Regions from separate parts of the Streptomyces sp. NPDC059373 genome, predicted to be linked through region 1. Evidence: riboswitches for the same ligand, from Rfam matches in the RefSeq annotation. Region 1 holds a riboswitch; the other holds the start of a gene.

Evidence for each region. Region 1 has a riboswitch for cyclic di-AMP ahead of ACFXJ5_RS26510 (transglycosylase family protein). Riboswitches for the same ligand answer to the same signal wherever they lie in the genome.
Region 2: linked by a shared signal. The riboswitch ahead of ACFXJ5_RS30080 (transglycosylase family protein) and the one ahead of ACFXJ5_RS26510 (transglycosylase family protein) in region 1 are both predicted to bind cyclic di-AMP.

Annotation. Positions count from the first base shown of each region.
Region 1 covers NZ_JBHYXC010000023.1:4,493-9,844, forward strand. The annotation lists gene ACFXJ5_RS26490 (hypothetical protein) at 1-31, shown strand, start outside; gene ACFXJ5_RS26495 (SDR family NAD(P)-dependent oxidoreductase) at 91-849, shown strand; gene mgrA (L-glyceraldehyde 3-phosphate reductase) at 911-1,930, opposite strand; gene ACFXJ5_RS26505 (ThuA domain-containing protein) at 1,984-2,664, opposite strand; cyclic di-AMP (ydaO/yuaA leader) riboswitch at 3,125-3,306, shown strand; gene ACFXJ5_RS26510 (transglycosylase family protein) at 3,309-4,499, shown strand; gene ACFXJ5_RS26515 (SAM-dependent methyltransferase) at 4,683-5,352, shown strand, end outside.
Region 2 covers NZ_JBHYXC010000029.1:61,591-66,942, reverse strand. The annotation lists gene eno (phosphopyruvate hydratase) at 1-685, opposite strand, end outside; gene ACFXJ5_RS30080 (transglycosylase family protein) at 809-1,153, opposite strand; cyclic di-AMP (ydaO/yuaA leader) riboswitch at 1,159-1,334, opposite strand; gene ACFXJ5_RS30075 (transglycosylase family protein) at 1,567-2,454, opposite strand; gene ACFXJ5_RS30070 (cytochrome P450) at 2,602-3,846, opposite strand; gene ACFXJ5_RS30065 (endonuclease V) at 3,864-4,553, opposite strand; gene ACFXJ5_RS30060 (DUF6479 family protein) at 4,563-4,922, opposite strand; gene ACFXJ5_RS30055 (nucleoside triphosphate pyrophosphohydrolase) at 4,982-5,352, opposite strand, start outside.

The DNA of each region.
Region 1 (5,352 bases):
GCTGCGGGAGCTGCTGACGGCCGCCCGGTAGCCCGGCGGCGACAACGAGCACCCGCTACCCACCCGGTACGCACCCGCTACGCTCGCGCCATGCCCACCGCACTCGTCACCGGCGCGACCGCCGGAATAGGCGCGGCCTTCGCGCGCCGGCTCGCCTCCGACGGCTTCGACCTGGTCCTCCTGGCCCGGGACACCGCCCGCCTGGAGCAGGCCGCCGAGGAGTACCGCACAGCGCACGGGGTGGCCGTCGAGGTGCTGACCGCCGACCTGGCCACCGAGGACGGGATCGCCGCGGCCGAGAGTCGTGCGGCGGCCGGCGTGGATCTGCTGGTCAACAACGCCGGCTTCGGCCAGCACGACACCTTCCTGAAGACGCCGCTGGCCGACGAGCTCGACATGCTCAAGGTGCACTGCGAGGCGGTGCTGCGCCTCACCCACGCCGCTCTGCCCGGCATGATCGACCGTGGCAGGGGCGGTGTCATCAACGTCGCCTCGGTCGCCGCGTTCTTCTCGCGCGGGACGTACAGCGCCACCAAGATATGGGTGGTCAACTTCAGTGAGAGCGTCGAGCAGGACATCGCAGGCAACGGCGTCCACGTCATGGCCCTGTGCCCCGGCTGGGTGCACACGGAGTTCCACGAGCGCTCCCACATGGACAAGTCGGCGGTCCCCGACTTCATGTGGCTCGACGCCGACACGCTGGTCGCCGCGGCCGTACGGGACTTCCGGCGCGGGGTCGGCGTGAGCGTGCCCGACATCAGGTACAAGGCCCTCGTGGGCCTGAGCAAGGCGGTCCCGCGCGGCCTGTCCAACCGCATCTCGGCGCGTTCGGGCCGGCGTTACGAGTAGACGGCCGCCCACAGGCACGGGGGTGCGGTGGGCGACAACCGCCCCCCGCACCCCCGTCCGCTCAGGCCGCGTGTCCGGGGATCTCGATCCCGCCGGCCGCCGAGATCCGGTCGATCTCCGCGATCTCCCCGTCCGTCAGCGGCTCGGCGTCCAGCGCCGCCAGATTCTGGTCGAGCTGCGCCACGCTGCTCGCGCCGATGAGGACCGACACCACGCGCGGATCCCGCAGCACCCACGTCAGCGCGAGCTGCGCGAGCGACTGTCCGCGTCCCTCGGCGATCTTGTTGAGCGAGTGCAGCAGCGCCAGCCGCTCCTCCGTCAGCGCGTCGCGCCTGAGGAAGTGCCCGACGGCCATCCGGGAGTCCTCCGGGACGCCGTGCAGGTAGCGGTCCGTCAGCAGGCCCTGTGCCAGTGGTGAGAAGGCGATCAGGCTGGTGCCGGTCTCACCGATCGCGTCCAGGACATTGTCTTCGAGGCCGCGCGACAGCATGTTGTACGCGGACTGGTGGATCAGCAGCGGAGTGCCGAGCTCGCGCAGGATCTCGGCGGCCCGGCGGTGCTGCTCGGCGGGGTAGTTGGAGATACCCGCGTACAGGGCCTTGCCCTGCTGGACCGCAGTGGCCAGGGCGCCCATGGTCTCCTCGAGGGGCGTGTCCGGGTCGAAGCGGTGCGAGTAGAAGACGTCGACGTAGTCCAGGCCCATCCGGCCCAGCGACTGGTCGAGGCTGGCCAGCAGGTACTTGCGCGAGCCCCACTCGCCGTACGGCCCGGGCCACATGTCGTAACCGGCCTTGGTGGCGATGAACAGCTCGTCACGGTAAGGCCGGAAGTCGGCGCTGAAGTGGGCGCCGAAGTTGGCCTCGGCGGAGCCGGCGGGCGGGCCGTAGTTGTTGGCGAGGTCGAGGTGGACGACGCCCCGGTCGACGGCGCGGCGCAGGATCGCGCGCTGGGTCTCCAGCGGCGCGGTGTCCCCGAAGTTGTGCCACAGGCCGAGCGAGACGGCGGGCAGCCGGACTCCGCTTTGGCCGCAGCGGCGGTATTCCATGGAGTCGTATCGGTCGTCGGCCGCGAGGTAGCTCACGCGAAAACTCCTGGGTCAGGTGCTGATGTAAGAAAATGTGCGGGATTGTGAGGCTACAGGCCCGGCCCCGGCGAATCCATCACGTAGCGCAGGCCGCCGAGCAAATGGTGTCGGAACACCGGGTCCGCGTACGCCTCGGGGGAGTGGCCGAGAGCGGTGTAGAAGGTACGGCCCCCGCCCGTGCCGCCGGAGTCGCGGCACCACACCAACGGGTGGTCGACGCCCATGCCGCCACCGTCGTACGAGGACTCGTCCGCCGACGCCAGCACCCGCATCGAGCCGCGCGGGCTGATCCGGAAGTCGTACCACTCGTCGGTGAACGGCCACACCGGGCCGAGGTGTTCGGTGGCCGGATGGCCGTGGTCCTCGACGGTGACCAGGCCGGGCTGCAGATCCGGGTGGCGGGCGAAGCGGGCGCCGAGCAGCTCGCCGTAGTACGGCCAGTCGTACTCGGTGCAGGCGGCCGCGTGCACGCCCATGAAGCCGCCGCCCGACTCGGCGTACGCCCGCAGGGCCTTGCGGCCTCGCGGGGTCAGGACCTCGCCGCTGGTGGACAGGAAGACCACTGCCCGGCAGCCGCCGAGCCCGTCCGCGAGGACCTCCGGGTCCTCGGTGGCCTCGACGCCGAAACCGTGCTCGGCGCCCAGGGCGCGGAAGGCCGCGATGCCGTCGGGGATGGAGTCATGGCGATAGGCGGTGGTCCGGGTGAAGACCAGGACCGGGGCAGGAGGCATGGCTCACACCCTAGGCATCGTCTTCTACCAGGTACAGGGCGGCGGCCGGTGGCCGTGGGAGACGACCGACGCGGGGTCACAATTGGCCCGATAGTCATGCACAAGACACACTTCGCCGGGGCGGTTTCCATCCGCGATGGGAGCACTTCCGGGCAAATCACCCACGGGTGATGGGCGTCACTCATGAAATACCGTACGGAATGCCGCAGACACTATGTGTCCACATCGGCCCCGTTTTGTGACTCTGCATATTGATCGAATTACCCACCGTCAGGGATCTGTGCACACAGAGCGGACACTTCTCACCCAAAGTCATCGAATTCTAAGATCGATTTGCGGCTTTCTTGATCCCGTGTTTACGCGCCTTGCTCAGTCGCGATGCCGTCGTCTAGCTTCACAGTCCCGCAGGTCAAATGCCTGCGGGATCCTCTCGGGCGGAACGCCGAATCCTGCCGCCGCCCATTGAGCAACCCCTGAGCACTTAAGGGCAGGAGCGGGGGACCCAGGTAATCGCCGTTCCGTCGGTCGCGGAACGGCTTGGGGTGAAGTCGCCGTGCAGCGCCGTTAATTCGGGCTGCCCGCGGCCGGGCATCTCCAGCCCGAACCCGACAGCTTACCTCGCAGGCGTCGGAGAGGAATTCGGCATGCCCGCAAAGGGAAAGCACCGTCGCGTCCGTACGAGCCGATTCACCCGAATCGGCGTCACCGCCGGCACGGCGGGTGCCGCCATCGCGCTGCCGATGGTCGGTGCCACCGGCGCCCACGCAGCCTCCGTGAGCACCTGGGACAAGGTCGCGTCCTGCGAGAGCACCAATAACTGGAGCATCAACACGGGCAACGGCTTCTACGGCGGCCTGCAGTTCACGCAGAGCACCTGGGCGGCCTTCGGTGGCACCCAGTACGCCGCGCGTGCGGACCTGGCCACCAAGGCGCAGCAGATCGCGATCGCCGAGAAGGTGCTCGCGGTCCAGGGCCCGCAGGCCTGGCCGGTGTGCGGTCCCAAGGCCGGTCTGACCAAGTCCAGCGCCGACACCTCCTCGGCCCCCGCCGCGTCCACGGCGACCACCCCCAAGAAGACGACCGAGACCAAGTCCTCGACCGCTTCGTCGCATTCGTCCGCTTCATCCGCTTCGACCCCTTCGAAGTCGAGCGGCGGAAGCTACACGGTCGTCAGCGGTGACACCCTCTCGAAGATCGCCGACGCCAAGGGCGTGGCCGGTGGCTGGCAGAAGCTGTACGCCGCCAACAAGAGCGTCGTCGGCGGCAACCCCGACCTGATCTTCCCCCACCAGGTCCTGACGCTCGGCCAGAAGGCCGCCGCCTCGACCGCCCACACCTCTTCGTCCTCCACCACGGAGCACAAGAGCACCGCTTCGGCCACCACCTCCTCGGCCGCGAAGACCGCCTCGTCCGGCACGAGCACCTCCTCCGGTTACACCGCTCCGGTGGACAACGTGGTCCTGGGCACCGCCTACCACACCGCCGGCTCCATGTGGGCCAGCGGTTACCACACCGGCCAGGACTTCATCGTCTCCACCGGCACCAAGGTCAAGGCCGTCGCCAGTGGCACCGTGGTCTCCGCCGGTTGGGGCGGCGCCTACGGCAACCAGGTCGTCATCAAGCTCGCCGACGGCAAGTACGCCCAGTACGCCCACCTGTCGTCGATCTCCGTCTCGGCCGGCCAGTCCGTGTCCGAGGGCCAGCAGCTCGGCCTGTCCGGCGCGACCGGCAATGTCACCGGCCCGCACCTGCACTTCGAGATCCGTACCACCCCGAACTACGGCTCGGACATCGACCCGCTGGCCTACCTCCGCTCGCACGGCGTGAGCATCTGAGCAAGGCTCAACCAGGTCCCATGTGCCTGTCCCCGCGGCGGCGGGGGCAGGCACATGCCTTTGTCCAGTGACCGAAACGGACCTCATATTTCCGGTTTTTGTTCCCTCTCGAACTGGCGATCAGTAGCCTGACGGGGCACTCCTGACCACTGCCGAACGCCTGACGAGCTGGAGACACCGATGGTGGAACGTCCCGCCTGGGCACCGCAAGGTATCGACCTGTCGGTACCGAGCGTGTCCCGCATCTACGACTACTACCTGGGTGGCTCGCACAACTTCGAGGCCGACCGGGACGCGGGTCGGCGGGCGATGGAGGCGTTCCCGGGGCTGCCGAAGATCATGCAGGCGAACCGGGCGTTCATGCGGCGCGCCGTCAGATACGCGGTGGACCAGGGCGTGACGCAGTTCCTCGACATAGGCTCCGGCATACCCACCTTCGGCAATGTCCACGAGGTCGCCCAGGGCGCGAGACCCGGGGCCACCGTCGTCTACGTGGACCACGACCCGGTCGCTGTCGCCCACAGCCGGGCGGTCCTGGAGGGCAACGAACGAGCCGACATCGTCTCGGCCGACCTGCGCTCGCCCCGCGACATCCTCGACAGCGAGCCGGCCCGCCGCCTTCTCGACCTCAGCCGCCCGGTGGCCCTCCTGCTCATCGCCGTACTGCACTTCCTCGAGGACTCGGACGAACCGCGCAAGGCCGTCGCCGAACTGCGCGACGCCCTCGCCCCCGGCAGCCTGCTGATCTTCACCCACGCCTCCACCGACGGCGGCCCCCGCAAGCCCGAGGAGGGCGACAAGGTCGAGGGCGTCTACCGCAACATCGGCTCGCCGCTGATCATGCGGTCGCGTA
Region 2 (5,352 bases), on a different contig from region 1:
CCTTCTTGATGGCCTCGACGATGAGGTCGAGGGCGGCGCGGTTGGAGTCGAGGTTGGGGGCGAAGCCGCCCTCGTCGCCGAGGCCCGTGGAGAGGCCGCGCTCCTTCAGGACCGCCTTGAGGGTGTGGTAGACCTCGGCGCCCCAGCGCAGGGCCTCGGAGAAGGACTCCGCGCCGATCGGGGCGATCATGAACTCCTGGATGTCCACGTTGGAGTCGGCGTGCGAGCCGCCGTTGAGGATGTTCATCATCGGGACCGGCAGCACGTGGGCGTTCGGGCCCCCCAGGTACCTGAACAGCGGGAGGTCGGAGGCCTCGGAGGCGGCGTGGGCCACGGCCAGCGAGACGCCGAGGATGGCGTTGGCGCCGAGCGAGGACTTGTCCGGGGTGGCGTCGAGGTCGAACATCGCCTGGTCGATCAGGCGCTGCTCGGTGGCGTCGTAACCGACGAGCTCCGGGCCGATCTGCTCGATGACGGCGAGAACGGCCTTCTCCACGCCCTTGCCGAGGTAGCGGCTCTTGTCGCCGTCCCGGAGTTCGAGGGCCTCGAACGCTCCGGTGGAGGCCCCGGACGGAACAGCGGCACGTCCGGTGCTTCCGTCGTCGAGGCCGACCTCGACCTCGACGGTGGGGTTACCTCGCGAGTCGAGGATTTCCCGGGCTACGACGACGTCGATGGACGGCACGTGAGTCTCCTTTGGATGTCTCTTCTTTTTCGTGCTGAGCCTAGCCGACACCAAAAGCCCCGGCCGGGCACGCAGGGGGGAAGTGCGTGCCCGGCCGGGGAGCCGTGGGGTGAACAGCCGGTGTCAGAGGTTCTTGCCGCAGACCGGCCAGGCGCCCTTGCCCTGGCTGGCCAGGACCTTCTCGGCGATGGCTATCTGCTGGTTCTTGGTGGCCAGGTCGGCGCGGGCGGCGTACTTGGTGCCGCCGAAGGCCTTCCAGGTGGAGTTGGTGAACTGCAGGCCACCGTAGAAGCCGTTGCCGGTGTTGATGTGCCAGTTGCTGGTGGACTCGCAGGCGGCGACCCGGTCCCACGCGGACGTGGAGGCGGCGGAGGCGGTGGTGGCGGTCAGCATCGGGACGGCGACAGCGGTGGTGGCGACGGCGCCGAGCAGGGCGTAGCGGACCGTCTTGGAGGCACGACGAATCATTTGAGTTGGTTCCTCACCGACGCCTGCGAGGTCAGCTGTCGGGTTCGGGCCGTGTGAGTGCCCGGTGCTGCGCGTCATGCGCGCAGCGCTTAACCCCAAGCCGTACGGAGCCGGATCCATCCGTTTCCGTACGGCGGCGAACCTGTGGGTCCCCCGCTCCTGCCTACGGCGCTTTCGCGTCGACTGTTCCCGTCGGTCGGCGGCAGGATTCGGCGTTCCTGACCGGCGGGGCCCGCGGCGGCGAGCGATGTCGACCGTAAGCAAAGCTCTGGTTAAGGGGCAATCCCCCCAAGATCACCACCGACGCGCCGATCCCGACCATCGGAATTCACATAATTCCAGGTGAGAGCGGGTGAATCAGGGCTGAACGGACACTCCGTACCCAAACCTCCGGGTAAGGCTTGTCACACCGGCTACCCCACCGTCAGATACTGTCCGGGGTGGATCACTCCCGGATCGTCACCGATCACGGTCTTGTTGGCCTCGTAAAGGGCGCGCCATCCGCCGGTCACGTGCTCCTCGGCGGCGATGTCGCAGAGCGAGTCGCCGTCGCGCACCCGGTAGCGCTGCGGGCCGGTGGTGTCGGCGTCCGCCTTGGCCGCGCTGCGGGTGAGCTTGCCCCAGGCGGCCTCCGCGGTGGCGGGGGCTGTCTCGGGCTTGGCGTGCCGGCCCGTGCTGCGGGAGGGGGCGGAGGGGGTGGGGGCCGCGGCCTCGGTGGACGACGGGTCCGGCGATGCGGTGGCCTTCGTCGAGTCGCCGCTGCCGGTGTTCGAGGTGGAGCCGGAGGCGGAGTCGGTCGGGGTGTCCGTGGCACCGTCGGTCGGAGTGGTGGCCCCGTCCGTGGGGGTGGCGGTGGCCCCGTCCGTCGGGGAGGCGGAGGTGGAGCTCGACGCCGAACCGGAGGCGGTGCCGTTGACCGCGAAGGTAAGGCCCGAGATGTCGGCGCAGGTCGGCCACGCGTCGACGCCGAGGGCGCCGAGGATGTCGTCGGCCACGGTTATCTGCTCGTTCTCGCTGGCCAGGTCGGGGCGTTTCGCGTAGTCCCGGCCGCCGTACTCGTCCCAGGTCTCCTGGGTGATCTGCAGCCCGCCGTAGAAGCCGTTGCCGGTGTTGGCGCTCCACAGGCCGCCGCTCTCGCAGAGCGCGACCGCGTTCCAGGTGTTGGTGCTGACGTCGGCGGCCTGCGCGCCGCCCGCGGCGAAGAGTGGGAGCGCGATCCCGGCCCCGGTCGCCGCGACGACCACCATTGCGGTGGGCGCCTGGCGCGGTTTGCGGTGCCTGCCGTTCCCGGACGTCAGCATGCGATCGCCTTTCTCAAACGAAGATTGCGACGATCGCAGAACGTAGCGGCGTTGGCCATGGCATCACAAGTCGATGTATTGGAGATCACGTGAAGATCACGGGATTGACGGAGTGTCACATTCCGCATCGCCCCTGCTCAGCCCGAACTACCCCTCAGGTGTGAAAAAAACCGGAAGAGTCCGCAGTCCGCGCATGATCAACCCGCCCCGCCAGCGCAGCTCCGACGGCTCGGCGGCCAGGCTCAGGTCCGGCAGCCGGGTCAGCAGCGTGGCCAGCGCGGCCTGCGCCTCAAGTCGGGCCAACGGGGCGCCCAGGCAGTAGTGGATGCCGTGTCCGTAACCGAGGTGCTGGTTGTCGCGGCGGGTCAGGTCGAGGGTGTCCGGCTGCTCGAAACGGGCCGGATCGCGGTCGGCGGCAGCCAGTACGACGAGCACCGGATCGCCCGTCGCGATGTCCTGGCCGCCGATGGTCAGCGGGCCGGTCGCGAAGCGCCAGGTCGCCAGCTCCACCGGGCCGTCGTAGCGCAGCAGTTCCTCGACGGCGGTCGCGAGCAGCGCGGTGTCGCCGTCGGCCAGGGCCTGTTGGAGCTGGGCGCGCTGCTCGGGGTGGCGCAGCAGCGTGTACGTACCGTTGCCGATGAGGTTGACGGTCGTCTCGAAGCCCGCGAACAGGAGGATGAAGGCCATCGCGGCCGCCTCGTTCTCGGTGAGGTGCTCGCCGTGGTCACTCGCCCGGATGAGGCCGGAGATCAGGTCGTCCGCCCCTTCCTGCCCCAGGCTCTCCCGCTTTCGGTGGATCAGCTCCAGCAGATACGCCCGCATCTTCTTCACCGCGCGGGCGACTCCGCCGCGTGGTCCGCCGCCGTGCCGGATCATCATCCCGGCCCAGTCGCGGAAGTCGTCCTGATCCTCGGCCGGGACGCCCAGCAGGTCGCAGATCGCGTAGATCGGCAGCGGGAAGGCGAACTCATGGATGAGGTCCGCCTCCCCGGTCTTCGCGAAGCCGTCGATGAGCCGGTCGGTGAGCTCCTGCACGCGCGGCGCGAACTCCGCCACCCGGCGCGGTGTGAAGGCCTTCGAGACCAGCCTGCGCAGCCGCGTGTGGTCCGGCGGGTCGATGTTGAGCAGATGCGTCATCAGGTCGGCGCTGCGCTCGCCGGGGATCCCGACCTTGCCCTTGTGGTGGGCCTGCTCGCTGTGGTGCACCGGGTTCTTGCTCAGCCGCGCGTCCGCGAGGGCCTGCCGCGCGTCCGCGTAGCGCGTGACCAGCCATGCCTCGACCCCGCTGGGGAGGGTGGTGCGGTGCACGGGCGAGTGCTCGCGCAGCCATCCGTACGCCGGGTAGGGATCGGTCGCGAATTCCCAGGTGAACAGGGTCGGGGTCTCAGACACCCCACGACCCTACGGCCCTACGACACCGGCACGTCCCGGCTGAGCCGGTCCGCGAGCCTGGTCGTCTCCGGCAGGCGGTACTTCGGCGTCAGCGCCAGGATGTGCCGGCACGCCGTGTCCAGGTCGATCCGGTGCCCCGTCGACACGTACACCGGCTTCACCCCGTCCTGCGTGCGCAGCGCGCGGCCGACCGTCTCGCCGCCGTCGGTGAGGGCCGCGTACGAGCCGCGCACGGGGGCCAGGTCGTGGGGGTCGTACGTCCCGACGAAGGGGGTCTTCGCGACGCCCGCCGTCGCGATGCCGGTGATCACGCCGAGGTGGCAGGCCAGCCCGAAGCGGCGCGGGTGTGCCAGGCCGTGCCCGTCGCAGAGCAGCAGGTCGGGGGTCGTACGGATCCGCTCCAGGGCCTCGATCAGCACCGGCAGTTCCCGGAAGGCGAACAGCCCCGGTACGTACGGGAAGGACGCCCGGCCCACCGCGGTCGCCTGCTCGACCGGGGCCAGCGTCCGCGCGTCGATCACCACCACGGCGGCCACGACCGCGTCCGACGCGCCACCGCTGCCGGCGTAGGCCACGTCCAGACCCGCGACCAGGCGCGGCGACTGCGGTCCCGGACCGACGTGATCGGCCCGGGAACGCAGTTCGTCCTGCAGGGCCAGCGCTCCGGCCTCGTCCTGCGGCCAGGCGTGAGGTACCTCGATGCGCATCCGGCGAGGCTACTTCACCGTGTGCGAACCCCAGTTTCCGAAGCCCTTCATCGAGTGCGGCAGGCGACGGGTCCCGTCCTGCACCCACTCGTCCGTCTCGCGTGTCTCGGTGAGCGAATGCCGCTCCCCGTCCTGATGCCCGGGCCCGTGATCGGCCGGCGCACCCTGCTCGTGCTCCTCACGCTTCTGCCAGGCCCCTGCGCGGGGCTGCGGCTTCTGCTCCGGGGGTGGCTCCTTCGACCGGGCCCACAGGCCCAGCGAGACGGCGCCGACCAGAATCCCGACGAGGACAATTCCCACCACCAGTGGCGCGATCCCGACGAGGAAATCGTGCGTGATGGCCAGGTGGACCTGTTCCACAGCACTCATGCCCTATTTGTACCCCTATCCGGGCCCCGGCAACATACCCGTCCGAGCACCCGGTCCGGTCAGGCGCCGCCCTCGGCGGCGCGGATCGCGTCACGGTAGCGGCGGGCGGCCGAGCGCAGGGCGGATTCGGGGTCGATGCCGGCGGCCTGGGCGGCCACGGCGAGGGCGAGCAGCCGCTCGCCGTAGTCGGCGCCGGGGGGCACCGGCACGTCGAGCCCGGCGGCCCGGGCACGGCCGGAGAGCTTGGCGGCGAGGGAGAGGGCGGGCTGGCCGAGGGGGATGCCCTCGGTCACGGAGGCGCGCTGCTTCTCTATCGCCTTGGTGCGCTGCCAGTGGGCCTGGACGTCCTCGGGGGTCTCGGCGACGGCGTCACCGAAGACGTGCGGATGGCGGTGGATGAGCTTGTCCACGATCGTCCCGGCGACGTCGT